One region of the Roseateles cavernae genome, then DNA from elsewhere that is predicted to be linked to it. Evidence: predicted binding sites of a transcription regulator. Region 1 holds the regulator's gene; each other region holds the start of a gene.
What was found. Region 1 encodes sigma-54, which starts transcription at its own class of promoters, with help from an activator protein. Its sites were predicted from a motif close to TGGCANGNAANCTGCTTT; they were not measured.
Positions count from the first base shown of each region.

Region 2: a site for sigma-54 is predicted at 1,691-1,708, ahead of ABGI63_RS07295 (CmpA/NrtA family ABC transporter substrate-binding protein). Genes of this name have one in related genera too.
Region 3: a site for sigma-54 is predicted at 1,460-1,477, ahead of glnA (type I glutamate--ammonia ligase). Genes of this name have one in related genera too.

Region 1 covers NZ_JBDPLH010000001.1:1,158,869-1,168,462, forward strand. Annotated here, with positions in the region: gene ABGI63_RS05515 (bifunctional diguanylate cyclase/phosphodiesterase) at 32-2,755, opposite strand; gene ABGI63_RS05520 (RNA polymerase factor sigma-54) at 2,841-4,346, opposite strand; gene lptB (LPS export ABC transporter ATP-binding protein) at 4,351-5,124, opposite strand; gene lptA (lipopolysaccharide transport periplasmic protein LptA) at 5,121-5,717, opposite strand; gene ABGI63_RS05535 (thiol:disulfide interchange protein DsbA/DsbL) at 5,801-6,469, opposite strand; gene ABGI63_RS05540 (SPOR domain-containing protein) at 6,532-7,191, opposite strand; gene argS (arginine--tRNA ligase) at 7,188-8,894, opposite strand; gene ABGI63_RS05550 (serine/threonine-protein kinase) at 8,932-9,594, shown strand, end outside.
Region 2 covers NZ_JBDPLH010000002.1:85,947-95,540, reverse strand. Annotated here, with positions in the region: gene ntrB (nitrate ABC transporter permease) at 1-269, opposite strand, end outside; gene ABGI63_RS07295 (CmpA/NrtA family ABC transporter substrate-binding protein) at 280-1,461, opposite strand; gene ABGI63_RS07290 (ANTAR domain-containing response regulator) at 1,807-2,418, opposite strand; gene ABGI63_RS07285 (DUF2269 family protein) at 2,476-2,952, opposite strand; gene ABGI63_RS07280 (DoxX-like family protein) at 2,949-3,332, opposite strand; gene ABGI63_RS07275 (saccharopine dehydrogenase family protein) at 3,329-4,450, opposite strand; gene icmF (fused isobutyryl-CoA mutase/GTPase IcmF) at 4,644-7,934, shown strand; gene ABGI63_RS07265 (hypothetical protein) at 8,173-9,522, shown strand; gene ABGI63_RS07260 (GNAT family N-acetyltransferase) at 9,536-9,594, opposite strand, start outside.
Region 3 covers NZ_JBDPLH010000002.1:734,438-744,031, forward strand. Annotated here, with positions in the region: gene ABGI63_RS10325 (EI24 domain-containing protein) at 1-510, shown strand, start outside; gene ABGI63_RS10330 (competence/damage-inducible protein A) at 507-1,313, shown strand; gene glnA (type I glutamate--ammonia ligase) at 1,566-2,981, shown strand; gene ABGI63_RS10340 (hypothetical protein) at 3,102-3,602, shown strand; gene glnL (nitrogen regulation protein NR(II)) at 3,636-4,730, shown strand; gene ntrC (nitrogen regulation protein NR(I)) at 4,761-6,230, shown strand; gene ABGI63_RS10355 (MBL fold metallo-hydrolase) at 6,227-7,189, opposite strand; gene def (peptide deformylase) at 7,239-7,775, shown strand; gene ABGI63_RS10365 (DUF6600 domain-containing protein) at 7,860-9,594, shown strand, end outside.

The sequences.
Region 1 (9,594 bases):
AGGAAGCAGGGCCGTATTGTCCGCTTTCTGTCTAGGCGGCCTCGCCCACCGCGTTCCAGCCCCCGGCCAGCGCCTCGAACGCGGCCGCCGGCAGCGGCCGGCTGAACAGATAGCCCTGGAAGGCATGGCAGCCCAGCTCGGCCAGCAGCGCGCGCTGGGCCTCGGTCTCGACCCCCTCGGCGATCACCTGCAGGCCCAGGCTGTCGCCCAGCTGGATCACGGTGCGGGCGATCGCGCGGGCGTTCGGCTCGTCGATCAGGTCGCGCACAAAGCTCTGGTCTATCTTCAGCTGGTTCAGGGGCAAGCGCTTCAGATAGGCCAGCGAGGAATAGCCGGTGCCGAAATCGTCCAGCGAGACCGCCAGGCCGAGCCGGCGCAGCTCGTTCATCAGCACGATCACGGCCTCGACATCGTTGACCAGGGCGCTCTCGGTCAGCTCGATCTTGAGCCGCTCGGTCGGCGCGCCGCTGCGCGCCAGCAGCTGCTGCATCAGGCCCAGAAAGCCTTTCTGGCGGAACTGGTGGGCGCTGACATTGACGGCCAGGCTGAGCCCGGCCAGGGCCGGCTGCGCGGCCCAGGCGGCGAGCCGGGCGCAGGCCTGCTGCATCACCCACTCGCCCAGCGGGCCGATCAGGCCGGTCTGCTCGGCCAGCGGGATGAAGACGGCCGGCGAGACATGGCCACGCACCGGATGGCGCCAGCGCAGCAGGGTCTCGGCGCCCAGCAGAGCGCCGTCGCGGCCGACCTGGGCCTGGTAGTGCAGCTCCAGCTGTTCCAGCGGCAAGGCCTCGCGCAGATCGGCCTCCAGCGCGGCGCGCTCGGCCAGCGCCGCCTGGGTCAGCGGGTCGAAGAAGCACAGCTGGTTGCGCCCGGCCGCCTTGGCCTGGTACATCGCATGGTCGGCATGCTTGAGCAGGTCCTCGCTGCTGGCGTCGCCGGCGCCCCAGATCACGATGCCTATGCTGGGCGTGCTGTGGTGCAGATGCTCGTCCAGCTGGTAGGGCTGGCCCAGCACGCGCAGCAGCTTCTCGGCGGCCGCCTCGGCATGCAGGGCGGCGATGCCGGCGTCCGCGCCGAGGTCCTGCAGCAGCACGACGAACTCGTCGCCGCCCCAGCGTGCCACCGAATCCTGCGCGCGCAGCGCGGCCTGCAGGCGCTGGGCGATGCTTGTCAGCAGGCGGTCGCCCATGCCGTGGCCCAGGGTGTCGTTGAGCGACTTGAAGTTGTCGATGTCGATGAAGAGCACTGCGCCATGCCGGCCGCTGCGCTGGCTGGCGGCCAGGCTCTGCGCCAGCCGGTCCAGCAGCAGGCGGCGATTCGGCAGGGCGGTCAGCGGGTCGTAGAAGGCCAGCCGTTCGATCGCGGCCTCGGCGCGCCTGCGCTCGGAGATGTCGCGGGCCAGGCCGATGAACAGGGTCTGGCCGCGACGCTCGATGCGCGAGACGGCCAGGCTCATCGGGAACACCTCGCCGCTCTTGCGGCGGCCATCGACATCGCGGCCCTGGCCGATCACGCGCGCCGGACCGCCGGCCAGATAGCGCTGCAGATAGTCGTCGTGCCGGCCGCTGTCGGGCGCGGGCATCAGCAGGCTGATATTGCGGCCAATGGCCTCCGCCGCCGGATAGCCGAAGATGCGCTCCGCCGCCGGGTTGAAGGAGGCGATCTGCCCGGCGCTGTCTATCGTGATCACCGCGTCCACCATATGGTCGAGGATGGCCTGGGTGTGCTGGGCCTGCTCCTGCAGCTTGAAGGCGGCCTGCTGAGCCGTCGCGAAGATCAGGCGCTGGCGGCGCTGCCACAGCAGCAGCGCCGCCGCCATGCCCAGCGACAGCAGGCCGCCGATCAGCAGCACCGCATGGAGCTGGCGCCGCCAGGGCGCCTCGATGCCTTGCAGAGCCCGCCCGACGGCCACCAGCAGGCCGGCATCGGTGCGCAAGCCGGCCGGGCTGACATGGCGGGCGGCGGCCAGGCGCTCGTCCTGGCTGATCTGGGCGCGCATGCGGTGCAGGCTGGCGTTCTGGCCGCTGGCCAGATGGCGGGCCAGGATGGAGTCCGGCATGGCCAGCAGATTGCGGCCGATCCAGCGCTCATCGGGCGGTGTCATGCTGAACAGCAGGCCGCCGGTATGGGCCAGCGCGCTCCAGGTGTCGGGCGAGGGCTGGGCGGTCTCCAGCACCAGGCGGAAGTAGTCCGGGTCCAGGCTGGCGGTGACCACGCCCTCGAAGCGGCCCTGGGCATCGAACAGGGCCCGCGCCAGGGTCAGCGTGTGCACGCCCATGACGCTGCGAAACGGCGGCGAGACATAGAGCAGCCCGGGGTCGGGCCGCTGTTGCGGCACGCTGAAGTAGTCGCGCGAGCGCACATCCAGGCCCAGCAGCTGCGGCACCGAGCTGGCTCGCACCCGGCCCTGGGCATCGACCAGCATCAGCACGCGCACGCCGGGCATGGCGCGTGCCAGGGTCTGCAGCAGCGCGGCGCTGTCCTGCGGCAGCCGCTCGGCGCGCCAGCCCCGGCGCTGCACGGCCACGGTGTCCAGCGCCGCCTTGATCGCCAGCATCTGCTGCGAGACGATGCCGTCCAGCGTCTGCACCAGCACCTGCAGCTTCTCGCCCTCATGCCGGTGCAGGGCGCTGCGCTCGGCCTGCAGCCACCAGGCTGCCGCGATCCAGGCCAGGCTGGCGGCGGCGAGCAGGGCCAGCCATTGGCGCAGGAAATGTCTCTCCGGGCGATGGGGGCTGAGATGGGCGTTGTGCATGAGCTGGAGGGCAGGAACGGCACGATAGCCGCTGACCCTCTTGGCGCTCTTGATATGTATCAACAGGCGCAGCGCCTGTGTCGCCTCACATGGCCTTGCGCAGATTCGCCGGCGCGATCTTCAGGGCTTCGCGGTACTTGGCGACGGTGCGGCGGGCGACCTGGATGCCTTGCTCTTCGAGCATGTTCGACAGCGCGCTGTCGGACAGCGGCTTGGCCGCGTCCTCGGCCGCGACGAACTGCTTGATCAGCGCGCGCACCGCCGTGCTGGAGGCATTGCCGCCGGCCTCGGTGTTCAGGCCGGAGCCGAAGAAGTACTTGAGCTCGAAGGTGCCGAAGCGGGTCGCCATGTACTTGGCATTCGTCACCCGGGAGATGGTCGACTCGTGCAGGCCCAGCTCGTCGGCTATTTCTCGGAGCACCAGCGGCTTCATCGCCAGCTCGCCATGGGTGAAGAAACCCTTCTGCCGCTCGACGATGGCTTGCGAGACGCGAAGGATGGTGTCGAAGCGCTGCTGGATGTTCTTGATGAACCAGCGCGCTTCCTGCAGTTGGGCGCCCAGCGGCGAGTTGCTGACGCCGCCGCGGGTGGCACGCAGCGCCTGGGCATAGAGCTCGTTGATGCGCAGCTTGGGTGCGACCTCGGGGTTCAGCATCACGCGGAACTCGCGGCCGACCTTGTGAACGATCACGTCCGGGATCACTGCCTGGGCCTGGCCGCGCGCGAACTGGCGGCCCGGCTTGGGCTCGAGGCTGGTGATCAGGGCCTGGGCTTCACGCAGCAAGGCCTCGTCGGCGCCGGTCAGCGCCATCAGCTTCTTCAGATCGCGCCTGGCCAGCAGCTCCAGATGCTGCTTGCACACCAGGATGGCCACCACCTGGGCCTCGCTGCGCGGCCGTGCGCGCAGCTGCAGGATCAGGCATTCGGGCAGGTCGCGGGCACCGACGCCCAGCGGCTCGAGGCTTTGCAACCACTTGAGCGCGCAGCGCAGCCGGTCCAGCAACTCGTCGCGCGCCTCGGCATCCGAATCGCCGGCGAGGGATTCGACCAGCTCTTCGAGGCTGTCCTCCAGATAGCCGTCCTCGTTGAGCGACTCGATCAGCACATAGAGCGCGGCGCGGTCCTCGGGGCTCAGCATCATGCCCGCGAGCTGCTGGTTCAGGTGCTCCTGCAGGCTCAGGCCCGGCGAGTCCTGCTCGGGGCGCTCGCCGTCTTCGTCGCCGCTGCCGGAGCCGCTGTTGCTCGGCAGCTCGCGGATGCCGTCGAAGTCATCGCGCTCGGTGCCGTTCTCCCAGTCCTCGCGCTCGGTGGCGCCGAAGTCCTCGGCCTGGATCTCGGGCGTGGTCTCGGGCTCGCCGGCGCCGCTGTCGGCACCGATCTCGTCCTGGGCCTTGCGGATTTCGGGCAGCTCGGCCGCGGCCGGTGCGTCGGGGGATTCCTCTTCGGTTTCGAGCAGCGGATTCTGGGCCAGCATCTGCTCGACTTCCTGGTTCAGCTCCAGCGTCGACAGCTGCAGCAGGCGGATCGATTGCTGCAGCTGGGGGGTGAGCGCCAGATGCTGGCTGAGGCGGACCTGTAAGCTTTGCTTCATGGGCTTACATTCGGAAATGTTCGCCCAGATAGACCTTGCGCACGTCGGCGTTGTCGACGATCTCGTGCGGTGTGCCCTCGGCCAGCACCGTGCCCTCGCTGATGATGTAGGCGCGATCGCAGATGCCCAGGGTCTCGCGCACATTGTGGTCGGTGATCAGCACACCGATGCCGCGGCTCTTCAGGAAGCGGATGATGCGCTGGATCTCCAGCACCGCGATCGGGTCGACGCCGGCGAAGGGTTCGTCCAGCAGGATGAAGCGCGGCTGGGTGGCCAGCGCACGGGCGATCTCGACACGGCGGCGCTCGCCGCCGGAGAGCGCCGGCGCCGGGCTGTCGCGCAGCTTCTCGATGCTCAGCTCGTCCAGCAACTTTTCGAGCGCCTCGTTGATGCGGGCGCTCGACCAGGCGCGGCCGTTCTCGTCCTGCTGCAACTCCAGCACCGCGCGGATGTTTTCCTCGACCGTCAGCTTGCGGAAGATCGAGGCTTCCTGCGGCAGATAGGACAGGCCCAGGCGCGAGCGCTGGTGGATGGGCAGGCGCTGCACGGCCTGGCCGTCGATGCGGATCTCGCCGGCATCGGCGCGCACCAGGCCGACGATCATGTAGAAGCTGGTGGTCTTGCCGGCGCCGTTGGGGCCCAGCAGGCCAACCACCTCGCCGCTGTGCACATCGAGATGGACGTTCTTGACCACCTTGCGCACGCCATAGCTTTTCTGCAGGCCCTCGGCCTCCAGGCGGCTGACGGCGGCGCTGGGTTCCGGGGCGGCGGCCGTCATGAAGGCTTGCGCGGCTGTTGCAAGCCCGGGCTGGTCTGCAGCGGCAGGGCCGGCTCGGAAGCGGCCGGCTCGGAAGCCGCCGCGCGCGGCATCAGCACCATGCGACCACGGCCGGCCGGGTGGGGCGAGGCCTGGCCGCCCTCGATGCTGAAGACCTCGGAACGGTTGTCGTAATGGATCACCGCGCCGACCACCTCGTCGGCCACGGTGGCGCCGCGCATGCGCCGCACCACGGCATTGCCGACGAAGCGCACGGTGTCGGAGCGGCTGTCGTACTCGACCTGGTCGGCCGAGCCCTCGACTGCCTCGCCCGGCACATCGCGGGCCTGGCGGAAGGTCACCGGCTTGCCGGTCTCGCCGCTGGCATAGGCCTGCTGGTAGCCGTCGCTGGTCTCGCGTACATCCATGCGGGCCGCGCGCATCACCATGCTGCCCTTGCTGAGCACGACATTGCCGCTGAACTCGGTGCGCTGCTTGACGAAGTCGACCCCGCCGCGGTCGTAGTCGATATTGATCGGCTTGTTGCGGTCGGCCTTTTCGGCCTGCGCGGAGCCCGCCCAGCCGCCGGCGGCCAGCGCCAGGGCAAGCAGCATCGATCGGAGGGGGGCAGGTCTGTTGTTCATGGCGGCACAGTTCTTGCAGACCATTCTAGCCCCGGATTGGGGCCCGGGCGGGGTCAGGCCTTGCCGCTGCGCAGACGCTGGACCAGGAAGTCGACCGTGGCCAGCGCGCGCTGGCCCGATTCGATCTCGCTGACACGCTGGCCGGCAGAGGCCAGCGCCGGCGAGGTCCAGAAGCGGCCGCCGACGCCCAGGGCCGGCACGCCGTCGATGCGGTAGGCCTCGCTGAGCTTCTCGGCCTGGGTGCATTTGGTTTGCACGCCGAAGGAGTTGTAGGCCTGGGTGAACTTGTCCGCCTCGATGCCCAGCGGCGTCAGGAACTCGGTCATGGCCTTGACGCTGTCAAGGGCCTTGCCCTCGCGGTGCATCGCGGCAAAGACGCGGGCGCGCACGTCTTTTTCCTTGCCCAGCGCTTCGAGTGCATAGAACAGGCGCTGGTGCAGCTTCACATTGGCACGGAAAGCCACATGCACATGGCGGAAGCTGACGTCGGCGGGCAGTTGCTTGACCCAGTCGGCCACCACCGGCTCGAAGGCATTGCAGTGCGGGCAGCCGTACCAGAAGAATTCCACCACCTCGATCTTGCCCGGCGTGCCCGGCAGCGGCTGCGCCAGGCGCTGGTAATGCTTGCCCTCTTGCGGGCCGCCCTGGGCCAGACTCAGGCCCGGCACAGCCAGGGCCAGACCGGACAAGCCCAGCTGGGCAGAAAAATCACGACGCTTCATCCTGAAATCCTTTGCGAGGCAGCAGTAACAGATAACGCCTGCATCCTAAGCGAGTTGACTGCTCAGCGCTGGACGCGCACCAGATTCGCCTCGATGCCGGCGGCCTCGACCTTGCGCTGCAGGCCCTCGGCCTCGTCGCGGCCGTCCATCGGTCCGATGCGCACGCGGAACACCACGCGGCCCGACTGCTCGCGCTCATAGACCTTGGCGCTGAAGCCCTGCATCGCCAGCTTGGCGCGCTGCTGCTCGGCATCGTCGGAGCGCGTGTAGGCCCCGGCCTGGACGAAGTAGAGATAGGCATCGGCAGCGGCGGCACTCGCCGCCTTGGCGGGCGCCGTGGCTGGAGTGGTGGCCGGCGCGGTCGCGACGGGCTTGGTGCTGGCGGCCGGCGCGGCGGCCGCGACCGGCGCGGGGCTGGCGGGCGCGGGTGCAGGCGTCGCGACAGCCGGCGCCGGCACCGGGGCGGGGCTCAGCACGCCGCTGGCCGCCTTGGCGCCCGGACGGGGGCTCAGCGCGGCATTGGGATCCCAGTTGCGGTTGCGCTCGGCTTCCTGCGCGTCATGGTCGGCCGTGCGTTGCGGCACCTTGTTGATGAAGGGAATCGGCACCTTGGTGATGTAGAGCGCCACGCCGAGCGCGACGCCCAGCCCCAGCAAGAGCCCGACGATCAATCCCAGCACAAATCCACCCCGCTGCTGACGCTGCGCTTGAGCTCGGCTCATGAATTCTCCAGAGTTTCACGTGACATCACTTCCGGCGCGCTGACGCCCAGCACGGCCAGCGCATTGCGCAGCACCTGGCGGGTGGCGGCCAGCAATGCGGCGCGGGCGCGGGTCAGCTCGGGCGCCTGGTCCAGCACCCGTTCGGCCGCGTAGTAGCTGTGGAAGGCGCCGGCCAGATCACGCAGATAGAAGGCCACATCGTGCGGCGCCAGGCCCTCGGCCGCGCCGCTGAGCATGCGCGGATAGTCGGCCAGCTTGAGCATCAGCGCGGCCTCGGTCGGGGCCGTCAGCAGGCTCAGATCGGCAGTGCCGAGCAGGCTCTCGTCGCCGCCGGCGGCCACCCAGTTGCGGATGATGGAGCAGATGCGGGCGTGGGCGTACTGCACATAGAACACCGGGTTCTCGTCGTTCTGCTTCAGCGCCAGATCGATGTCGAAGGTGAACTCGGTGTCGGCCTTGCGGCTGGTCAGGAAGAAGCGCACCGCGTCGCGGCTGGTCCAGTCGATCAGGTCGCGCATGGTCACATAGGAGCCCGCGCGCTTGGACAGCTTGACTTCCTCGCCGCCGCGCATCACCAGCACCATCTTGTGCAGCACATAGTCGGGGAAGCCCTGCGGAATGCCGACATCGGCGGCCTGCAGGCCGCCACGCACTCGGGCGATCGTGCCGTGGTGGTCGGTGCCCTGCACATTGATGCACTTGGTGTAGCCGCGCTGGAACTTGTCGATGTGATAGGCCACATCGGGCAGGAAGTAGGTATAGCTGCCGTCGGACTTGCGCATCACGCGGTCCTTGTCGTCACCGTAGTCGGTCGTGCGCAGCCACAGCGCGCCGCCGTCCTCGAAGGTCTTGCCGGAGGCCAGCAGCTTGGCCACCGTGGACTCGACCGCGCCGGTTTGATAGAGGCTGGACTCGAGGAAGTAGTTGTCGAACTTCAGGCCGAAGGCCTGCAGGTCCAGGTCCTGCTCGTGGCGCAGATAGGCGACGGCGAACTGGCGGATGCTGTCCAGGTCTTCGATGTCGCCGGAGGCGGTGAATTCGCGGTCATCGGCCTTGACGGTCTTCCTGGCCAGGAAGTCGTCGGCGATGTCCTGGATGTACTCACCGTTGTAGGCCGACTCGGGCCAGCCCGCAGCGCCGGGCTTCAGGCCCTTGAGGCGGCACTGGGTCGAGTTGGCCAGGGTCGCGATCTGCACGCCGGCGTCGTTGTAATAGAACTCGCGGGTGACGTCCCAGCCCTGGGTCGCGAACAGGCTGCAGATCGAATCGCCCAGCGCGGCCTGGCGCGCATGGCCCAGGTGCAAGGGGCCGGTCGGGTTGGCCGAGACGAACTCGACCATCACATGCTGGCCATTGGCCGGCTGCGCACCGAAACCGGCGCCGGTGCCGAGCACCTCGGCGACGACGGCCTGCTTGGCGGCGGCCTTCAGGCGGATATTGATGAAGCCGGGCCCGGCAATCTCCAGTGCGTCCACCCATTGCTGGAAGGCCGGGCGGCGCTGCAGCGCCTCGATCAGGGCTTGCGCCAGCTCACGCGGATTCTTCTTCAGCGGGCGCGCCAGCTGCATCGCGGCGGTGCAAGCCAGGTCGCCATGGCTGGCCTGCTTGGGGGACTCGAAAGCGGCGGCCAGTTCGGCGCCGGGGCTCAGTTCTTGGATGGCCTCGCCGAGGGCGGCGAGCAAATCCTGCTTGGCTTGAATCATGGGCGCAATTCTACGGGGCGCGCATATGATGCCCGCCATGGTCACGGACTCCGGCCCCGCCTCTTCCATTCCCGCCGCCCATGCCGACTTGCCGGCCTATATCGGCAAGTACCGTGTGCTGCGCCGCCTCGGCGAGGGGGCCACCAGCGATGTCTTCCTGGGCTTGGACGAATTCAAGGCCAAGGAGGTCGCGATCAAGCGGGTGCGTGCCTGGGCGCTGACCAGCCGCGGCGGCCCCGACACGCAGGCCAACCGCTTCTATGCCGCCGAGGCCGCGCTGGCCGGCCGGCTGCAGCATCCCAATGTCGTGCAGATCCTGGATGCGGTGCCCGAGCAGGACGCGCCCTATCTGGTGATGGAATATGTGCCGGGCCTGACCCTGAAGAGCTTTTGCCGCAGCGACCGGCTGCTGCCGCTGGATCAGATCGTCGAACTCGGGTTCAAGTGCGCGATGGCGCTGGACTATGTGTTCCGCCAGGGCGTGATACACCGCGATGTCAAGCCGGCCAATCTGCTGGCGGTGCTGGACGCGCAGGGCCAGGTCACCGATGTCAAGGTCAGCGATTTCGGCAGCGCGCTGAACCTGCGCTCCGACGCAACCCAGGTCCACCGGGTCGGCTCGCTGGCCTATATGCCGCCCGAGCAGATCGAGGGCGGCGATGTCGATTGCCGCGCCGACATCTACGCGCTCGGTGCCGTG
Region 2 (9,594 bases), on a different contig from region 1:
ACGGCGGCAGCGAAGGTGGCGCCGGGCGTCGGGAAGCTGCCGCCTTTTTGCGTCAGCAGCCCCCAGATGCCTATCAACAGCGCCAGGCCCAGCACCGGCGGCAGCACGCGCATCCACACACTGTTCATGTCGAGGCGGCGGCGCGGCCTGGGAGCGGGCGCAACAACCGTCGCAGCCGGCACCGGCGGTGCGTCGGGCGTCGGCAGCGACACCGAGATCGGGCCGCTGCTGCTGGTCTCGCTCGGCGAATGAAAAACGGCACTGACCATGGGGCGCTCCTTAGGCTTTGACGCGGAATCCATCGGCATACTTGGCGGGGTCCTTGCCGTCCCACACCACACCGTCGATCAGCTTGGAGCTGCGCATCAACTCCTTGGGCACGCTGATCTTCAGCTGGCTGGCGGCCTGCTTGTAGAGCTCCACCTGGTTGATCTGCTTGGCCACGCCCAGATAGTCCGGGTGCTCCTTGATCAGGCCCCAGCGCTTGTGCTGGGTCAGGAACCACATGCCGTCCGACAACCACGGGAAGGTCACCGCGCCGTCGTTGAAGAACTTCATGTGGTTGGGGTCGTCCCAGGTCTTGCCCAGCCCGTTCTGGTAGCGACCCAGGATGCGCTGGTTGATCGCGTCGACGCCGGTATTGACGTAGCTCTTCTCGGCTATCGTCTCGGCCATCTTCAGCTTGTTCTGCAGGCCGGCATCGATCCAACGGCTGGCCTCCAGCACGGCCATGATGACGGCACGCGCGGTGTTCGGGTACTTCTTGACGAAGTCACCGGTGGTGCCCAGCACCTTCTCGGGATGGTCCTTCCAGACGTCCTGGGTCGTCACCGCGGTGATGCCGATGTTGTCGACGATGGCGCGATGGTTCCAGGGCTCGCCGACGCAGAAGCCGTCCATATTGCCGACGCGCATATTCGCCACCATCTGCGGCGGCGGCACGGTGATGACTTTCGCATCCTTCATCGGGTTGACGCCGACGCTGGCCAGCCAGTAATACAGCCACATCGCATGCGTGCCGGTCGGGAAGGTCTGCGCGAAGGTGTACTCGCGCTTTTCCTTGCCCATCAGCGAGGCCAGGCTGGCGCCATCGACCGCGCCCTTGTCGGCCAGCTTCTTCGACAGAGTGATCGCCTGGCCGTTGTTGTTGAGCGTCATCAGCACGGCCATGTCCTTCTTCGGGCCGCTGACGCCCAGGTGCACGCCGTAGACCAGGCCGTAAAGCACATGGGCCATGTCGAGCTCGCCGTTGACCAGCTTGTCGCGCACGCCGGCCCAGGAGGCCTCCTTGGTCGGGATGATCTTGATGCCGTATTTCTTGTCGAAGCCCAGCACCGAAGCCATCACCACCGAGGCGCAGTCGGTCAGCGGGATGAAGCCGATGCGCACCTCCTCCTTCTCAGGCTTGTCGGAGCCGGCGGCCCAGACTGTCGGGCTCAGGCCGCCGACGGCCGCCGTCATCGTGGCGCTGGCACCGCCCACCAGCAGCTTGCGTCGCTCTTCACTCATGAGCCCACCACCCTTTGCCAAATCACTGAAACGCATTGAGAAGACCTCCGAGACAGACCAGACATGAAAAAAGGCGCCACGATCGACCGCCACCCATGCCATGGGCTGCGGAGATCGGACGCCTTTGTCCTAGAACCTTGTTGAGAGCGGGGCCTACGCCGTTGCAGGTCCCAGGGTCTATCTAGCAGGAGCCGTGCCAGCGGCCTTGCCCGGGCTCGCCGGCAGGGGGTGCGCGGAAAGCGCACCGATTGCCGGCGCGATGCGCCAGCCTGGTGCGACCGGGTCTCATGGCAAGCCTCATATGGGGCGTAGAAGGTTCTGGGCATCGATGACACGCTCCGCGACTTCGGCCAGCGGCACGCCGCGATCCATCGCCAGGCGGCGCAGGCGCTTGTAGGCGGCATCCTCGTCCAGGCCCATCTCGCTCATCAGAATGCCCTTGGCCCGCTCGATCAGCTTGCGCGCGCTGAGCTGGGCATGGGCCTTGTCCAGCTGCTGGCGCAGCGCCAGGTCCTGCTCGAAGCGGGCGATCGCCACCTGCAGCACCGGCGCCAGGCGGTCGGGACGCAAGCCCGCCACCACATAGGCGCTGACCCCCGCGCGCAGCGCCCGGCGCATCGGGTCATCGCTGCCGTCCTCCGAGAACACCACCACCGGCCGCGGCATCTGCGCATTCAAGGTGGCCAGGTTCTCCATCGTGTCGCGCGTCGGCGACTCGCTGTCGACGATCACCACATCGGGCCGCAGCCGCAGCACGCAGTCATGGATCAAGGTCGCCGAATCGATCACGCCGACGACGTCACAACCCTGCCGCGCCAGCTCCTGCTGGATCAGGTCGACCCGATGCGCGCCGTCATCGATCAACAGCACGCGCAGGCCTGGGGTGGGGGTGTCGGGCGGGGGGCTCATGGCGGATGGGGTGGATATTGCTGCGCTGCAATATCTGTGCCGGAGCCCTCTCCCGCGTCAATGCCACAGCGCCGGCTTGGCCACCATCAGATAGAACACCCCCAGCATCGCGACAAAGGCCGGATAGCCCAGCGCCTCCCAGCAGCGCGCATAGCGCCAGTACAGTGGCGGCAGCGGCGTCGCATCGCGTGCGGCAGCAGTGGCCATCTCGGTCATGCGCAGCTGCAGCCAGACCACCGGCAGCCAGCAGGCTCCGGCCAGCAGATACAGGCCCAGGGCCAGCGCCAGCCAGGGTGTGGACCAGGGCCAGCCGGCCAGATGGGCCAGCCACAGGCCGCTGAGCGGCTGAAAGATCGCGGCCGGCGTCGTGAACCACCAGTCGGCCCGCACCACCAGCCGTGTCACCACGGCCTGGGCCTCGACCGAGCCGCTGCGATTGGCAAAGAACATATAGAAGGCCGAGCCAAAGCCGGTGCCAACCAGCACCACGCTGGACAGCACGTGCAGCCATTTCAGCAGCAGGTATTCGTTCACCGCGGGGCCTTCCTGCACAAGAGCCACAGCGCCGCCGCGATCGGCAGATTCTTCAGCAAGGGCCCCAGCGGATGCAGCCACAGGCTCGGAAGCAAGAGAGTGGCCAGCGCTGTCATCGCCAGCATCGCCGCCAAGGCCGCCGCATAGACCCGGCGGCCCGGCCGCAGCCACAGCGCCAGGCCCAGCAACGCATCCAGTGCCGCGCCGCCGACGATCAGGCCCTGCATCAGGGTCAAGTCGTGCATGCCGGCTTGGGTCAGCAAGTCCAGGCTCTGGCCGCGCAGCTCCAGCAGACTGACCACCGCCGTGCCCAGCCAGACGGCGACCAGGCTCAGGCGCAGCAGACGCTCGTCGGCCGGGGCGCTGGCGGAGCCGCTCATGGCCGCGCCCCATCGTCGACCAGATCGCAAACCATGCCCCAGCGCTCGAACTCGGGCGCGAACTCGTCCAGGCTCAGCAGCCCCATGCAGGGCTGGGCGCCGGCGGCGACGGACTTGTCACCGCGCGCCAGGCGTCGCGCCAGCAGGATGGCCGCCATGCAGGGGATCTCGGGACCGTGGTCATCGTCGGCGGCAATATGCCAGCTGCGCGCCACGGGGCGGCCCTCGGCGTCGCGACCGCTCAGCGCCACCACCATGCCGCCCAGGGCCGAGCCCAGCGGGTCGAGCCAGCCGGCGGTCTTCAGCATCAGCGCTGCCAGACGCTCGGGCCGGGGCAACAAGTCGGCACGCCGCAGCCGGGCCAGCAGGGCCATGCCGCGCTGCGTGAAGCCCAACTCCAGCGCGGCACCGAACATCACGGTCCGCACACCGGCGTAGCGGGCCGGCAGCAGTTCCAGATCCGGGATGTCGCACAGCGCCGCCAACCGGGGCCGCAGGCGCCGGAAGTCCACCCGCTGCGGCGCGGCCCAGCCGGGCTGCTCGGTCCAGGCCCCGTCCTGCCAGACCCTGATCGGCGCGCCGCAATAGCTGAGCACGGCCGCCATCGTCGCCAGGCCGCGCGGGGCGGTTTGGGCCGGCGCGATGCAGATGTCGATGGTGTGCAGCGCCTGCCAACCGGCGCTTAGCGCATCGACCACCGCAGAGGACAGGGCCGGCACGGTGCTGGCGCCGCTGATGCCGACCCGGCCTGCGGACTTGAACAGCGCATCCATCTGGGCGGAGAAGTCGCAGACAAAGCGCCGGCCATCGGCCAGGTCGATGTAGTGCGCGCCGGCCTCGGCGGCGGCACGGGCCACGCGATAGTGCTGCTGAGACTGGAAAGGGCCGGCCGTGTGGATCAGCAATTCGACGCGGGCCTGTTGCAGGCGCGGAACCAGGTCGGGCCCGTCCATATCGAGGGCCAAGCCCTCGGCGCCGCCGCCCAGCTCGGCCGCAAAGGCTGTGGCACGGAAGCCGTCGCGCCCGCCAATCAGCAACTCGATGGCGGCATCGCCGGCCAGCGCCCGCGCGATCCGCGCGCCGAAATTGCCATATCCCCCCAGCACCAGGACTCTCAAGCGCCCTCTCCTACCCTGTCTTTCTGATGGCGCCCATTATCAGCAGTCCGATCCGGCGGCTCCGTGGCAAGCGAATGGCAACTTAACGTTTACGTAAACGTCAATCAAGCCCTAGAATCCGCCCACCCATGCTGCTAAAACGCGGGGAAGAAGCCCGGCCCGGCCGAGCCAGCACCGCGCAGGAGACATCCAGATGACCGATCTGTCCGCCGAGTACAAGGCCCTGGCCGAGTACCGCCCCACGCACAAGGTGCGCTTCGTCACCGCCGCCAGCCTGTTCGACGGCCATGACGCCGCGATCAACATCATGCGACGCATCCTGCAGAGCATGGGCGCCGAGGTAATACACCTGGGCCACAACCGCTCGGTCGACGAGGTCGTCAACGCGGCGCTGCAGGAAGACGCGCAAGGCATCGCGATCAGCTCCTACCAGGGCGGCCATGTCGAGTATTTCAAGTACATGGTCGAGCTCTTGAAGGCGCGCGGCGGCGAGCATATTCAGGTGTTTGGCGGCGGCGGCGGCGTCATCGTGCCGGCCGAGATCCGCGATCTGGCCGCCCACGGCGTGCGCATCTTCAGCCCCGAAGACGGCCAGCGCATGGGCCTGGCCGGCATGATCGGCGAGATGGTGATGAAGAGCGATCAGGACTTCACGGTCCATGCGCCGAAGTCACTCGACGCGATTCAGGGCCATGGCGAAGGCGCCTGGCGCGCGCTGGCGCAATTGATCACGGCGCTGGAAAACGGCAAGGCCGATGCGGCCATCGTGAGCGCCTTGCAAGCGGCGGCGAAAGACATCAAAACCCCCGTGCTGGGCATCACCGGCACCGGCGGCGCCGGCAAGAGCAGCCTGACCGACGAACTGATACGCCGCCTGCGCCTGGACCAGGGCGATGCGCTGCGCGTCGCCGTGATCTCGATCGACCCCTCGCGCCGCAAGAGCGGCGGCGCACTCTTGGGCGACCGCATCCGCATGAACGCGATCTCGCCCTGGAGCCAAGGCCCGCGCGTCTTCATGCGCAGCCTGGCCACGCGCGACTTCGGCTCCGAAATCTCCAAGGCCCTGCCCGATGTCGTTGCCGCGGCCAAGCTGGCCGGCTTCGATCTGGTCATCGTCGAGACCTCGGGCATCGGCCAGGGCGACGCCGCCATCGTGCCCCATGTCGATGTGCCGATGTATGTGATGACGCCGGAGTTCGGTGCGGCCAGCCAGCTCGAGAAGATCGACATGCTGGACTTCGCCGAGTTCGTCGCGATCAACAAGTTCGACCGCAAGGGTTCGCTCGATGCGCTGCGCGATGTCGCCAAGCAGGTGCAGCGCAACAAAGAGGCCTGGGGCAAGAAGCCCGACGAGATGCCGGTCTTCGGCACCATGGCCAGCCGCTTCAACGACGACGGCGTGACCGCGCTGTACCAGGCGCTCAAGGGCCGGCTGGCCGAGCTGGGCCTGCAGTTCGGCGAGGCCAGATTGCCCATCGTCGACACCCGCCACAGCACCCACCAGACCCCCATCGTGCCGGCCGCCCGCTCGCGCTATCTGGCCGAGATCGCCGACACGGTGCGCGGCTACAAAAAGCAGGCTCGCGAACAGGCCCGCATCGCCCGCGAGGCCCAGCAGCTGCGCGCCTCGATGGCGATGCTGAAGGCCGCCAATCCGGACAAGCACCGCGCGATGGATGCCTTGAACGAGCTGGCCGAGAAGCGCGAGACCGCGCAGGACAAGGCGGCCGCCCAGCTGATCGCCCAATGGCCGGACATGCAGAAGGCCTATGCCGGCGACGAGTACGTCGTCAAGATCCGCGACAAGGAGATCCGCACCGCCCTGGTCTCGACCAGCCTGTCCGGCACCAAGATCCGCAAGGTCGTGCTGCCGACTTATGAAGACCATGGCGAGCTCTTGAAGTGGCTGCTGCTGGAGAACGTGCCCGGCAGCTTCCCCTACACCGCCGGTGTGTTCGCCTTCAAGCGCGAGGGCGAGGACCCGACGCGCATGTTCGCCGGCGAGGGCGATGCCTTCCGCACCAATCGCCGCTTCAAGCTGGTCAGCGAGGGCATGCCCGCCAAGCGCCTGTCGACCGCCTTCGACTCGGTCACGCTGTACGGCGCCGACCCCGATCCGCGCCCCGACATCTATGGCAAGGTCGGCAACTCCGGCGTCAGCATCGCGACCCTGGACGATATGAAGGTGCTGTACGACGGCTTCGACCTCTGCAGCCCGACGACCTCGGTCTCAATGACGATCAATGGGCCTGCGCCGTCTATCCTGGCGATGTTCATGAACACCGCGATCGACCAGAACCTCGCCAAGTTCAGGAGCGACAACGGCCGCGAGCCGACCGCCGACGAGGCCGCCAAGATCAAGGACTGGGTGCTGGCCAATGTGCGCGGCACCGTGCAGGCCGACATCCTGAAGGAGGACCAGGGCCAGAACACCTGCATCTTCTCGACCGAGTTCTCATTAAAGGTGATGGGCGATATCGCCGAGTACTTCGTCCACCACAACGTGCGCAATTTCTACTCGGTCTCGATCAGCGGTTATCACATCGCCGAGGCCGGCGCCAACCCGATCAGCCAGCTGGCGCTGACGCTGTCGAACGGCCTGACCTTTGTCGAGGCCTATCTGGCGCGCGGCATGCACATCGACGACTTCGCGCCGAACCTGAGCTTCTTCTTCAGCAACGGCATGGACCCCGAGTACACGGTGCTGGGCCGGGTCGCGCGCCGCATCTGGGCGGTCGCGATGCGCGACAAGTACGGCGCCAACGAGCGCAGCCAGAAGCTGAAGTACCACATCCAGACGAGCGGCCGCTCGCTGCATGCGCAGGAGATCGCCTTCAACGATATCCGCACCACCTTGCAGGCGCTGATCGCGATCTACGACAACTGCAACAGCCTGCATACCAATGCCTACGACGAGGCGATCACGACGCCCACCGAGGAAAGCGTGCGCCGCGCGATGGCCATCCAGCTGGTGATCAACCGCGAATGGGGCCTGGCCAAGAACGAGAACCCCAGCCAGGGCGCCTTCATCATCGAGGAACTGACCGAGCTGGTCGAGGAAGCGGTGCTGGCCGAGTTCGAGAAGATCGCCGAGCGCGGCGGTGTCCTGGGCGCGATGGAGACCGGCTACCAGCGCAGCAAGATCCAGGAAGAGAGCATGCACTACGAGATGCTCAAGCACACCGGCGAGTACCCCATCATCGGCGTCAACACCTTCCGCAACCCGCATGGCGAGACCGTGCCCGAGACCATCGAGCTGGCCCGTTCGACCGACGAAGAAAAGCAGTCGCAGCTGGCACGGCTGGCCGACTTCCACGCCAGCAACGCTGGCACGGCGCCGGCCATGCTGGCCCGGCTGCAGCAGGCCGTGATCGAGAACCGCAATGTCTTCGAGGTGCTGATGGAGGCCGTGCGCGTCTGCTCGCTGGGCCAGATCACCAGCGCGCTGTTCGAGGTGGGTGGGCAGTATCGGCGCAGCATGTGATCGCTTCCTCCATGCTCCAGAGGCCTCCTTCGGGAGGCCTTTTTCTTGATGCCCTCGCCGAAGACTTCCAGATCACGGGTCGACGCACAGCCGGCCCATAGCACGGCGGAAGGCTCGCCGGGCGATGCTGCATTCATCGCCTCTTCATGCCGCATTTTCTACCATCCGCTCCCTGCAGACGAGCCGCTGGGGCGGCCCTGCACTCAAAAGCAATCAAGAAAGAAACTCAGGGAGAATCATGCCCCCCATCGCTGCGCAAAGAACCCCATGGGGGCCCCGCCTGTGCCTGCTTGGCGCGCTTCTGATGCAAGCCTGTGGGGGTGGGGGCGGCGGAGACACCACCGCTCCTACGCCCACGCCGCCTATCGCCACGGCTCGACTGCAGCTTGATGGCGGCGCGCTGCGCAGCGAGACCGAGCGCGGCGATCCCGGCGCGCTGCTCGAGAAAGCGCTGAGCCTGCAGGTTTCCGGACAAGCGGCCCAGGACGCGATCTACTTCAGCGCGCAAGCCGATGGCGAGGCGGTAGAAACCATCGCGCCGATCGACTGGAATCCCCAGACCGGCCGCGCCGATGTCAGGCTCCGACTGCGCAGCGACCTCCCTCCCGCTCGATACGCCGGGCGGCTGACGCTGAACGCCTGCCACGACCGGGCCTGCCAGCGCCACCTGAGCGGCTCACCCAGCACGGTCGAGTACGAACACCGCATTCATCCGGCCTTCCAGCTCAGCACCCACGAGATCGAATTCAACGGCAGCGTCGGCGAGCGCCCGGCCCCCTCTGTGGTGACGATCAGCCTGCCCGCGCAGGCCAGCGGCTGGACCTACCAGATCCTGAACTCCTCGGCCAGCGCCGCCTGGCTGGAGCACCGCATGAACGGTGCACAGCTCGAGCTGCAGCCGGTCGCCGGGCTGAAGGCTGGCGTGCACAAGGCGGAGATCCAGTTCCAGCCGCAAGGCGTGGATCGCCCGCCCCGCACGCTCCAGGTCAAGGCCACGATCGAAGACCTGGTCCGCGTGCTCTACGTCCCCAGTTTCGCGGTGCACACGCTCGGCACACAGGCCGCCACCAGCATCCGCGTCCTCCGCACCTCGCTCACGCCCGCGGACCTGACATGGAGCGCCCACAGCGACACGCCCTGGCTGCGCCTGGTCAACAGCCAGGGCGGCCTCGGCAACCCCGTGGTCTGGGCTCCGGTGCCCGAGGCGTTCGAGAAGCTCGCCAACCAGGCCACGCATGAAGCCGCGATCGAGTTGAAGTTCAGCCATGGGCTGCCTGCCCGCCGCATCGCCTTCCGCCTGATCAAACGCCTGGCCCAGCTGGACTCGGTCGATGACAGCGCGCTGCAGGCCGGGCGACCCGGGCGCCTCATCCTGCACGGCACCGGCCTGGACGCCCTGCGCAACAATCTCGCGCAACTGCTCAGCTTCGAGGGTGGCGCCAGCCCGGTCGCGCTCCAGTGGCTCGACAACGGCCGCATCCAGGTCGAGCTGCCCGCACAAGCCGCGGGGCGCTACGAAATCAGACTGGGCACGATGTCCGGCCTGCCCGGCCAGCGCATCGCCTACTCGGTGCATCAGGCTCCTTGAGCCTTGCCGGCGCCTAGGCAAGCGACATCGCAAAGCGCTTCTTGTCCCGCAGCGTCGCACCGGCGCGCAGAT
Region 3 (9,594 bases), on a different contig from region 1:
GAGCGCAAGCGCGGCTCGGCCTGGTGGCAGGGCCTGCTGTGGTCGCTGCTGTGCTCGGCCGGCGCGCTGCTGGTGCTGTTCCTGAGCATGCCGTTCTGGCTGATCCCGCCGCTGGTGCTGGTGCTGCCACCGCTGATCTGGGGCTGGCTGACCTACCGCGTGTTCGCCTTCGATGTGCTGGCCGAGCATGCCTCGGCCGAGGAGCGCAAGCAGCTGATGCGCGAGCACCGCCTGCCGCTGCTGGCCATGGGCGTGATCAGCGGCTATCTGGGCGCCGCGCCCTCGCTGATCTGGGCGGTCAGCATGATGGCCGTGGTGCTGGCGCCGTTTCTGGTGCTGCTGACGGTCTGGCTCTACACCCTGATCTTCGCGTTCTCGACGCTGTGGTTCGCCCATTACGCGCTCCATGCGCTGGCCGAGCTGCGGGCCCGCGTGGGCGTCGTCCCCGAAGCGCCGCCCGTGCTGGAAGAATTGCCATCCCCGCCCACCCTGCTGCCGCCCGCACTATGAATATCGGTCTGATCATCGTTGGTGACGAAATCCTGTCCGGCAAGCGCCAGGACAAGCACCTGGCCAAGTTCATCGAGATCCTGGCCGCACGCGGCCTCTCGCTGTCCTGGGCCGAGTATGTCGGCGACGACCGCGAGCGCCTGACGGCCAGCCTGGCCCGCGCCTTCGCCAGCGGCGATCTGGTGCTCTCCTGCGGCGGCATCGGCGCCACGCCCGATGACCACAGCCGCCAGGCCGCCGCTGCGGCGCTGGGTCGCGAACTGGTCCTGCACCCCGAGGCCAGGGAACTGATCTGGCAGCGCATCAGCGAGATGGCGGCCGAGCAGGGCGTGAGCGCCGACCCCGAGCACCCCGACAGCCTGCGCCGCTTCCAGATGGGCGTGTTCCCGGCGGGGGCTGCCATCATCCCCAATCCCTTCAACAAGATTCCGGGCTTCTATGTCGGCACGGTCTACTTTGTGCCCGGCTTCCCGGTGATGGCCCACCCGATGATGGAATGGGTGCTGGATCAACGCCATGCCGATCTGCACCGCGCCAGCGGCATCAGCGAACGCTCGCTGATCGTGCAGGGCGCGATGGAGGCGGCGCTGACCCCGCTGATGGAGCAGATCGAGGCCGACTTTGCCGGCATCAAGGTCTTCAGCCTGCCCAGCGTCGACCATCCGCAATGGGGTCGGCATATCGAGCTGGGCGTCAAGGCCGGCCCGGAGCAGGAGCCCGAGCGGCTGGTGCAGGCCTATGCCGCGCTGAAGCAGGGCCTGATCCAATTTGGTGCTGTTATAAGCACTGAAATGGTGCGATAGTCGGCGCCGGCTTGCTCTGTTTTGGTGCTTGTTGCGCGCTTGTCGCCCGACCGGCGGTGCGCGCTCAAGGGCGTCAGTGGGAGGTCGGCCGATAATGCCCCGGCCACTCGGTGATGCACCGAGCTGGCGCTCGCCGCTCACCGACTTGGCACGCAACCTGCTTAGTTAGAAACGCACGCGCCGAGGCGCTCGCCGAATTCGTTCGATACCCGTACCACCTGTACAAAGCTTTCCGCTAGCTAGGAGTGATTGATGGCCAAGACCGTCGCCGATGTGATCCAGATGGTGAAGGACAACGAAGTCAAGTTCGTTGACTTCCGCTTCACCGACACCCGTGGCAAAGAGCAGCATGTGTCTGTGCCTGTGTCGCATTTCGATGAGGACAAGTTTGTCTCCGGTCATGCCTTCGACGGTTCGTCGATCGCCGGCTGGAAGGGCATCGAAGCCTCCGACATGCTGCTGATGCCCGATCCGGACACCGCCAATATCGATCCCTTCTTCGAAGAGCCGACGCTGATCCTGTCCTGCGACGTGGTCGACCCGGCCGACGGCAAGGCCTATGAGCGCGACCCGCGTTCGCTGGCCAAGCGCGCCGAAGCCTATCTGAAGTCTTCCGGCCTGGGCGACACCGCCTACTTCGGTCCCGAGCCCGAGTTCTTCATCTTCGACTCGATCCGCTGGGGCAATGACATGTCCGGCTGCTTCTACAAGATCGAATCCGAAGAGGCCGCCTGGAACACCGGCAAGGAATACGAGCACGGCAACACCGGCTACCGTCCCACCGTCAAGGGCGGCTATTTCCCGGTGCCCCCGGTCGACGCCGGCCAGGACATGCGCTCGGAAATGTGCCTGATCCTCGAGCAGCTGGGCATCCCGGTCGAGGTGCATCACCATGAAGTGGCCAACGCCGGCCAGATGGAAATCGGCACCCGCTTCAGCACGCTGACCAAGCGCGCCGACTGGCTGCAGCTGCAGAAGTACGTGATCACCAATGTCGCCCATGCCTATGGCAAGACCGCGACCTTCATGCCCAAGCCCATCGTTGGCGACAACGGCTCCGGCATGCATGTGCACCAGTCGATCTGGAAGGACGGCAAGAACCTGTTCGCCGGCGACGGCTACGCAGGCCTGAGCGAGTTCGCGCTGTTCTATATCGGCGGCATCATCAAGCATGCCCGCGCGCTGAACGCGATCACGAACCCCGGCACCAACAGCTACAAGCGTCTGGTCCCCGGCTTCGAAGCCCCGGTCAAGCTGGCTTACTCGGCCAAGAACCGCTCGGCCTCGATCCGCATCCCCTATGTCGCGAACCCCAAGGGCCGCCGCATCGAGGCGCGCTTCCCCGATCCTTCTGCCAACCCCTATCTGTGCTTTGCCGCACTGATGATGGCCGGCCTGGACGGCGTCGAGAACAAGATCCACCCGGGCGAAGCCGCCACCAAGGATCTCTACCATCTGCCGCCGGAAGAAGACGCGAAGATCCCGACCGTCTGCCACAGCCTGGATCAGGCGCTCGAGTATCTGGACAAGGACCGTGCCTTCCTGACCAAGGGCGGCGTGTTCACCGACTCCTTCATCGATGCCTATATCGACCTGAAGATGCAGGAAGTGACCCGCTTCCGCATGGCCACGCACCCGGTCGAGTACGACATGTACTACTCGCTGTGATGTCCATGGGCGGCGAGCGTGCACCCCACGCGACGCTGCCCGGGTCAGCGAACAAGGGACGGCCGTGGCCGTCCCTTGTGCTTTGTGAAACCCGCGCCCGGCATGAGCCACAATCGCGCCATGCTCTATCGCCCCGCCTTGCTGCTCATCGGTCTGACCTGCGGCGCTGCCGCCGAGGCCCAGTCCGTGGTCTACCGCTGTCCCGGCCCGCCGGTGCTCTACACCGACGCGCTGACCCCCAAGGAAGCGCAGGACAAGGGCTGCCGCTCGATCGAGGGCACGCCGATCACGGTCTTGCAGGGCCAGCGGCCGCGCGCGGCAGCACCGGCAACCAACGGCGCGGCCAGCGCTGCGGCGAGGAGCGGTGATGGGCGCGTTGACCCCGCCCAGCAGCGCAGCCGCGACGGCGAGCGCCGCAAGGTGCTTGAAACCGAGCTGCGCGAGAGCGAGGAGCGGCTCGCGGCCTTGCAGCGCGAGTACCAGGGCGGCCAGCCCGAGCGGCGCGGCGACGAACGCAATTTCCAGAAGTATCTGGACCGGGTGGCCGAGCTCAAGACCAGCATCACCCGGCAGGAAAACGATATACAGGCGCTCAAGCGCGAGATCAGCAAGCTGCCTTGAGTTCGCTGGTCTGGCCGCACGAGCCACAGGACCATGACTCAGCACTCATCCCGCCCCGCCTCGGGCTTCGAGGCCTTCGACATGCTGGCCACCATGGTGGCCGTGGTGCGACCCGACGGCGAATGCCTGTTCGCCAACACCGCTTTCGAGACCGTGATGCGGCTCTCGCGCCGCACGGTGCAGGGCGTCAATCTGTTCGACTGGTTTGCCGATGCCACCCGGCTCAGCGAGACGGTCGAGGCGGTGGCGCTGAACGCCTTCTCCAGCAGCCGCTTCGATGCCTTGCTGCGGCGCGGCCCGCGCCCGCATGAGGATCTGCTGCCGGTGCATGTGATCGTCAGCCAGACCGACAGCCCGGAGCGGGTGCTGGTCGAGCTGATCGAGAACGCCCAGCAGGCCCGCCAGGACCGCGAGGAGCGCACGCTCGACCAGGTGCAGGCCACCAAGGAGCTCATACGCAATCTGGCCCACGAGATCAAGAACCCGCTGGGCGGCATCCGCGGTGCGGCCCAGCTGCTGGCGCTGGAGCTGCAGCCCACCGACCTCGGCCCCGAGCTCAACGAGTACACCCAGGTCATCGTCCATGAGGCCGACCGGCTGCAGGCCCTGGTCGACCGCCTGCTGGCGCCGCACCGGCGTGCCCAGGTGGTGGTCGATGTCAATATCCACGAGGTCTGCGAGCGGGTGCGCTCGGTGATACTGGCCGAGTACCCGCGCGGGTTGGAGGTGCGGCGCGACTACGACACCTCGCTGCCCGATTTCCGCGGCGACCGCGAGCAGCTGATTCAGGCGGTGCTGAACATCGTGCAGAACGCCGCGCAGGCCTGCCATGCCCGCATCGCCGAGGGCACGGCCGTGATCAATCTGCAGACCCGGGTGGCGCGACAGGTGACGATTGGTAAGCAACGCTGGCGCTTGGCATTGGAATTGCATGTGCAGGACAACGGCCCTGGTGTGCCGGCGGAGATCCGAGATCGCATCTTCTACCCCCTGGTCTCAGGGCGGGACGGAGGCACGGGCTTGGGGCTGACGCTGTCACAAACCATCGCTCAGCAGCATCAGGGGATGATTGACTGCGACAGCGAACCGGGCCGGACAGATTTTCGATTGACCCTGCCTTTGCCCTGAATACCAGCTCGGGACAAAGGGGAGCCTTAGATGAAATCCATCTGGATTGTTGACGACGACCATTCCATCCGTTTCGTGCTGGAAAAAGCGCTGAGCCGCGAGGGCCTGCCGGTGCGCAGCTTCAGCAATGCCCGCGATCTGCTCGCGGCGCTCGATGAGGACAGCCCGCAGGTGCTGGTCTCCGACATCCGCATGCCCGGCGGTTCGGGCCTGGATCTGCTGGCCAAGGTCAAGGCCAAGCTGCCCGGTCTGCCGGTCATCATCATGACGGCCTACTCCGATCTGGACAGCGCGGTTTCGGCCTTCCAGGGCGGCGCCTTCGAGTACCTGCCCAAGCCCTTCGATCTGTCGCGCGCGGTCGAGTTGATCCGCCGCGCCCAGGAGGAGAGCCTGCGCGAGGCGGTGGCCGAGGAGGCCGCAGCGCAAGTGCCCGAGATGCTGGGCCAGGCGCCGGCGATGCAGGATGTGTTCCGCGCCATCGGCCGCCTGAGCCAGAGCCATGTGACGGTGCTGATCACCGGCGAGTCCGGTTCGGGCAAGGAACTGGTCGCCCGCGCGCTGCACAAGCACAGCCCGCGGGCCGAGGGCCCGTTTGTCGCGATCAACACGGCGGCGATCCCGAAGGACCTGCTGGAGAGCGAGCTGTTCGGCCATGAGCGGGGCGCCTTCACCGGCGCGCAGGCCACCCGGCGCGGCCGTTTCGAGCAGGCCGACGGCGGCACCTTGTTCCTCGACGAGATCGGCGACATGCCGCTGGATCTGCAGACCCGCTTGCTGCGCGTGCTGTCCGACGGCCAGTTCTACCGCGTCGGCGGCCACAGCCCGCTGCGCAGCAATGTGCGCGTGATCGCCGCCACCCACCAGAACCTGGAAGACCGGGTGCGGCAGGGCGCCTTCCGCGAGGATCTGTTCCACCGCCTCAATGTGATCCGCCTGCGCCTGCCGGCGCTGCGCGAGCGCCGCGAGGACATCCCGGTGCTGGCGCGCTATTTCCTGCAGCGCAGCGCCACCGAGCTGGGTGTCGAGCCCAAGCGCCTGTCCGAGGCGGCGCTGGCCCGGCTGGTCGGTTTCGACTTCCCCGGCAATGTGCGCCAGCTGGAAAACGTCTGCCACTGGCTCAGCGTGATGGCACCGACCCAGGTGGTCGAGCCCAAGGACCTGCCGCAGGAGCTGATGCAGGCAGGCTCCACGCTGCTGACCGCCGCAGTGCCCGCCGGCACGGCCGTGCCGGCCGCACTCGGTGAGGCGGCCGTTGCGCCGCTGCCGGCCCTGGCGACCGGGCCCGATGCCTGGGTGGCCGAGATGGCGCGCGAGGCACGGCGCCTGCTGGCCAATGGCGAGCCCGAGGTCTGGGACGCGCTGACCCGGCGCTTCGAGGCCAGCCTGATCCTGACCGCGCTCGATGTGACGCGCGGCCGCCGCATCGAGGCGGCGCAGAAGCTGGGCATTGGCCGCAACACCATCACGCGCAAGATCCAGGAGCTGGGGCTGGATGCCTAGTCTTGTCGATCCAGCCACACGCCCAGGCCCTGGGCGTTGAGTTCCACATCCATGGCCAGCAGCGCGGTCTGGCGCGCCGGGCTTAAGGCGCAGCCATGCGCCGCCAGGCCTTGCAGATAGAGCGTCAGCAAGGCGTCCTTCAGCGCCTCGTGGCGCAGCGGGTGACCGCGCAGGCTGCGCGCCGTCTCGGCCATGGACCGGGCCTGGCTCAGCAGCAGGCCGGCGAGCCGCTGCACCTCGTCGGCATGGCCTCCGACCCGGCTGTAGTGGGTCAGGAACATCTGCGTCGGCGCGTAGCTCAGCAGGCGGGCCACCGAGGTTTCCAGCGCCTCGGGATCGAACTGCACCGGCGTGCTGGTCGGCATGATCCAGGGCCCCAGCGAGGTGTCGAACTCGCGGTAGGACAGGCCGAAGGTGTCGCCGGTGAACCAGCCCCGGCTCTTCGCGTCCCAGATGCAATGGTGGTGGCGTGCATGGCCGGGGGTGTCCAGCAGCAGCAGCTCCCGTGCGCTCCCGCCGACGCTGATCCTCATCCCGTCCTCGCTGGGCATCACGCGCTCGGCCGGCACGCCGACCAGCCGGCCATAGGAGCGCTGCATCTCCTGCTCGCCATAGACCGCCAGCGCGCCCTCGTACAGCACGCTCGGATCGACCATATGGCGCACGCCGCGCGGGTGCACCAGCAGACGTGCGGTCGGCAAGGACTGCATCAGCAGGCCGGCGCCGCCGGCATGGTCCAGATGCACATGGGTCGGTATCACCCAGTCCACCGCATCGGGCCCCAGGCCCAGCTGCTGCAGCGCGGCCAGCAGGCGCGGCACCGCGTGGTTGGTGCCGCAGTCGATGAAGGCGGCGCGGCCGTTCTCGACCAGCAGATAGGCGGCATCAAAACGGTCGCGCTGAAAGCCGGTGTCGATGGCGTAAATGCCGTCGCCCAGAGCCTGCACAAACTCGGACATGGTCTTGTCTCCTTAGAATCCGCCCAACGATAGCCCGACAGGATCAACGATGGCAGTCAGAGAACTACTGAAGATGGGCGATCCGCGCCTGCTGCGGGTGGCGAAACCGGTCACCGAGTTCGGCACGCCGGCGCTGCGTGAGCTGGTGGCCGATATGCTGGACACGATGAAGGCCGCCAACGGCGCCGGACTGGCCGCGCCGCAGATCGGCGTCGACCTGCAGCTGGTGATCTTCGGCTTCGAGCGCAACGAGCGCTATCCGGATGCGCCGCCGGTGCCCTTGACCGTGCTGATCAACCCGCTCATCACGCCGCTGTCCGATGCCATGGAGGAGGGCTGGGAGGGCTGCCTGTCGGTGCCGGGCCTGCGTGGCGTCGTGCCGCGCCACAGCCAGCTGCGCTACAGCGGCTTCGATCTCGAAGGCCGACCCATAGAGCGTGAGGCCACGGGCTTCCACGCCCGCGTGGTCCAGCATGAGTGCGATCATCTGCTGGGTGTGCTCTATCCGATGCGCATCAAGGACTTCAGCCGCTTCGGCTACACCTCGGTGCTGTTCCCGGAGCTGGACCCGAACGCCGACGACTGAGCGCCGGCGGCCAAGCAAAGTTTTGTAAGCAGGTCGGCGCCGCCCGGGCGCTTGGCGTTATACAGCGGCTATCTGGAGACCAGCATGAAAGCCGCTGCCTTGCCCCGCTTCCCTCGACTTTACTCACTGCTGTTCTGCCTGGCGCTGAGCACCTTGCTGAGCCCTGCCCGGGCCGACGAGGACCCGCCGGCGCGGGCCGGTCGTGTGGCCGAGATCAGCGGCGAAGCCTGGCTGTTCGATGCCGAAGACAAGGAATGGGTGCAGCTGGAGCGCAACCAGACCATAGGCCCGGGCGACCGCCTGCGCACCGATGGGGGCGGCCGGCTCAGCCTGCGGGTCGGCTCGACCAGTCTGTGGCTGGACGAGGACAGCGATCTGGAGTTCAGCCGGCTTGATGATGGCCGGGTCGAGCTCCGGCTCGACAAGGGCTCGCTGGCGCTGCGGCTGCGCAACCGTGAAGAGGTCAACGACTACCTGCTGCTGACCCGCGAGGGCCGTTTCAGCGCCGAGCGCGAGGGCCTGTACCGCATCGACCAGCTCGAGCGCGGCAGCCGTGCGCTGAACTGGGAGGGCAGCCTGCGCTTCGATTCGCGTGCGCGCGAGGCCGCGCCGGTCTGGCTGCAGGCCGACGAGCAGGCCGAATTCTGGTGGGCCGACGGCCCGCGCACCGAGCGCCAGCGCCTGCAGCGCGACGAGTTCGCCGACTGGCTGCTGGCGCAGCGCGAGGCCGAGGGCCGTCATCTGGCCAACAGCTATGTGTCGCCCGAGATGACCGGCGCCGATGAGCTGGACCGCCACGGCCGCTGGGAGCAGAGCAGCGAGTACGGCCCGCTGTGGACGCCCAGCGTGGTGGCGGTCGACTGGGCGCCTTATCGCTACGGCCGCTGGGGCTGGACGCGCGCCTGGGGCTGGAGCTGGATCGATGCCGCGCCCTGGGGCTTCGCGCCCTTCCACTATGGCCGCTGGGTGCATCACGGCGGGCGTTGGTGCTGGGCCCCCGGCGCCTTTGTGGCGCGGCCGGTCTATGCGCCCGCCCTGGTGGCCTGGGTCGGCGGGCCGGCGGTCAGCGTTGGCATCCATATCGGCGGCGGCCGGCCGCCGCCGCCGCGCTATGGCTGGTATCCGCTGGCGCCGCGCGAGGCCTATCTGCCCGGCTATCGCCACAGCCCGGGCTACTGGCAGCGGGTCAACCGCGAGCACGGCCAGGGCTGGCAGGGACGCCCCGAGCATCGCCGCCATCGCAATATCGATGTGCCCGGCGCCGTCAGCCTGCTGCCCGAGCAAGGGCGAGGCCGGCCTTCGCCCTTCAACCCCGGCCAGATGGGGCCGCTGCGGCCGGTGACCCAGGTGCCCGGGCGTGGCGAACTGCCGCAGTGGCAGGTGCCGCGCGTGCGCCCGCCGCAGGCCATCGTCGAGCCCCGGCCGCCACGCGAGCGCCCCGAGCGCCCCGAGCGCATTGACCGGGTCGATCGAATCGATCGCAACGAGCGCTTTGAACGCATCGAGCGTCCCGATCGGGGCGACCGGGCCGAGCGCGGCGAGCGCTTCGAGCGACCGGGCTGGACGACCCGACCCGGCCGGCCGGCCGATGGCGTGGCGCCGCCGCGCCCGACGCCGAATCCGAATGCGGGGCGCTCTGATGAGCCGCTGCCGTCCCGCGAGTTCCATGGTCGGCCGCCTGGCTTCGAGCCGCGCGTCCCCGGGCGTGTCCAGGAACGCGGCGCCGAGCCCCGGCCGCAGCCCCAGATCGGTATCCCGGCTCCGCCGCGCGGCATCGAGCGGCCGCAGCGTGAGGCCGAGCCGGCGCGGCCGCCGCAGG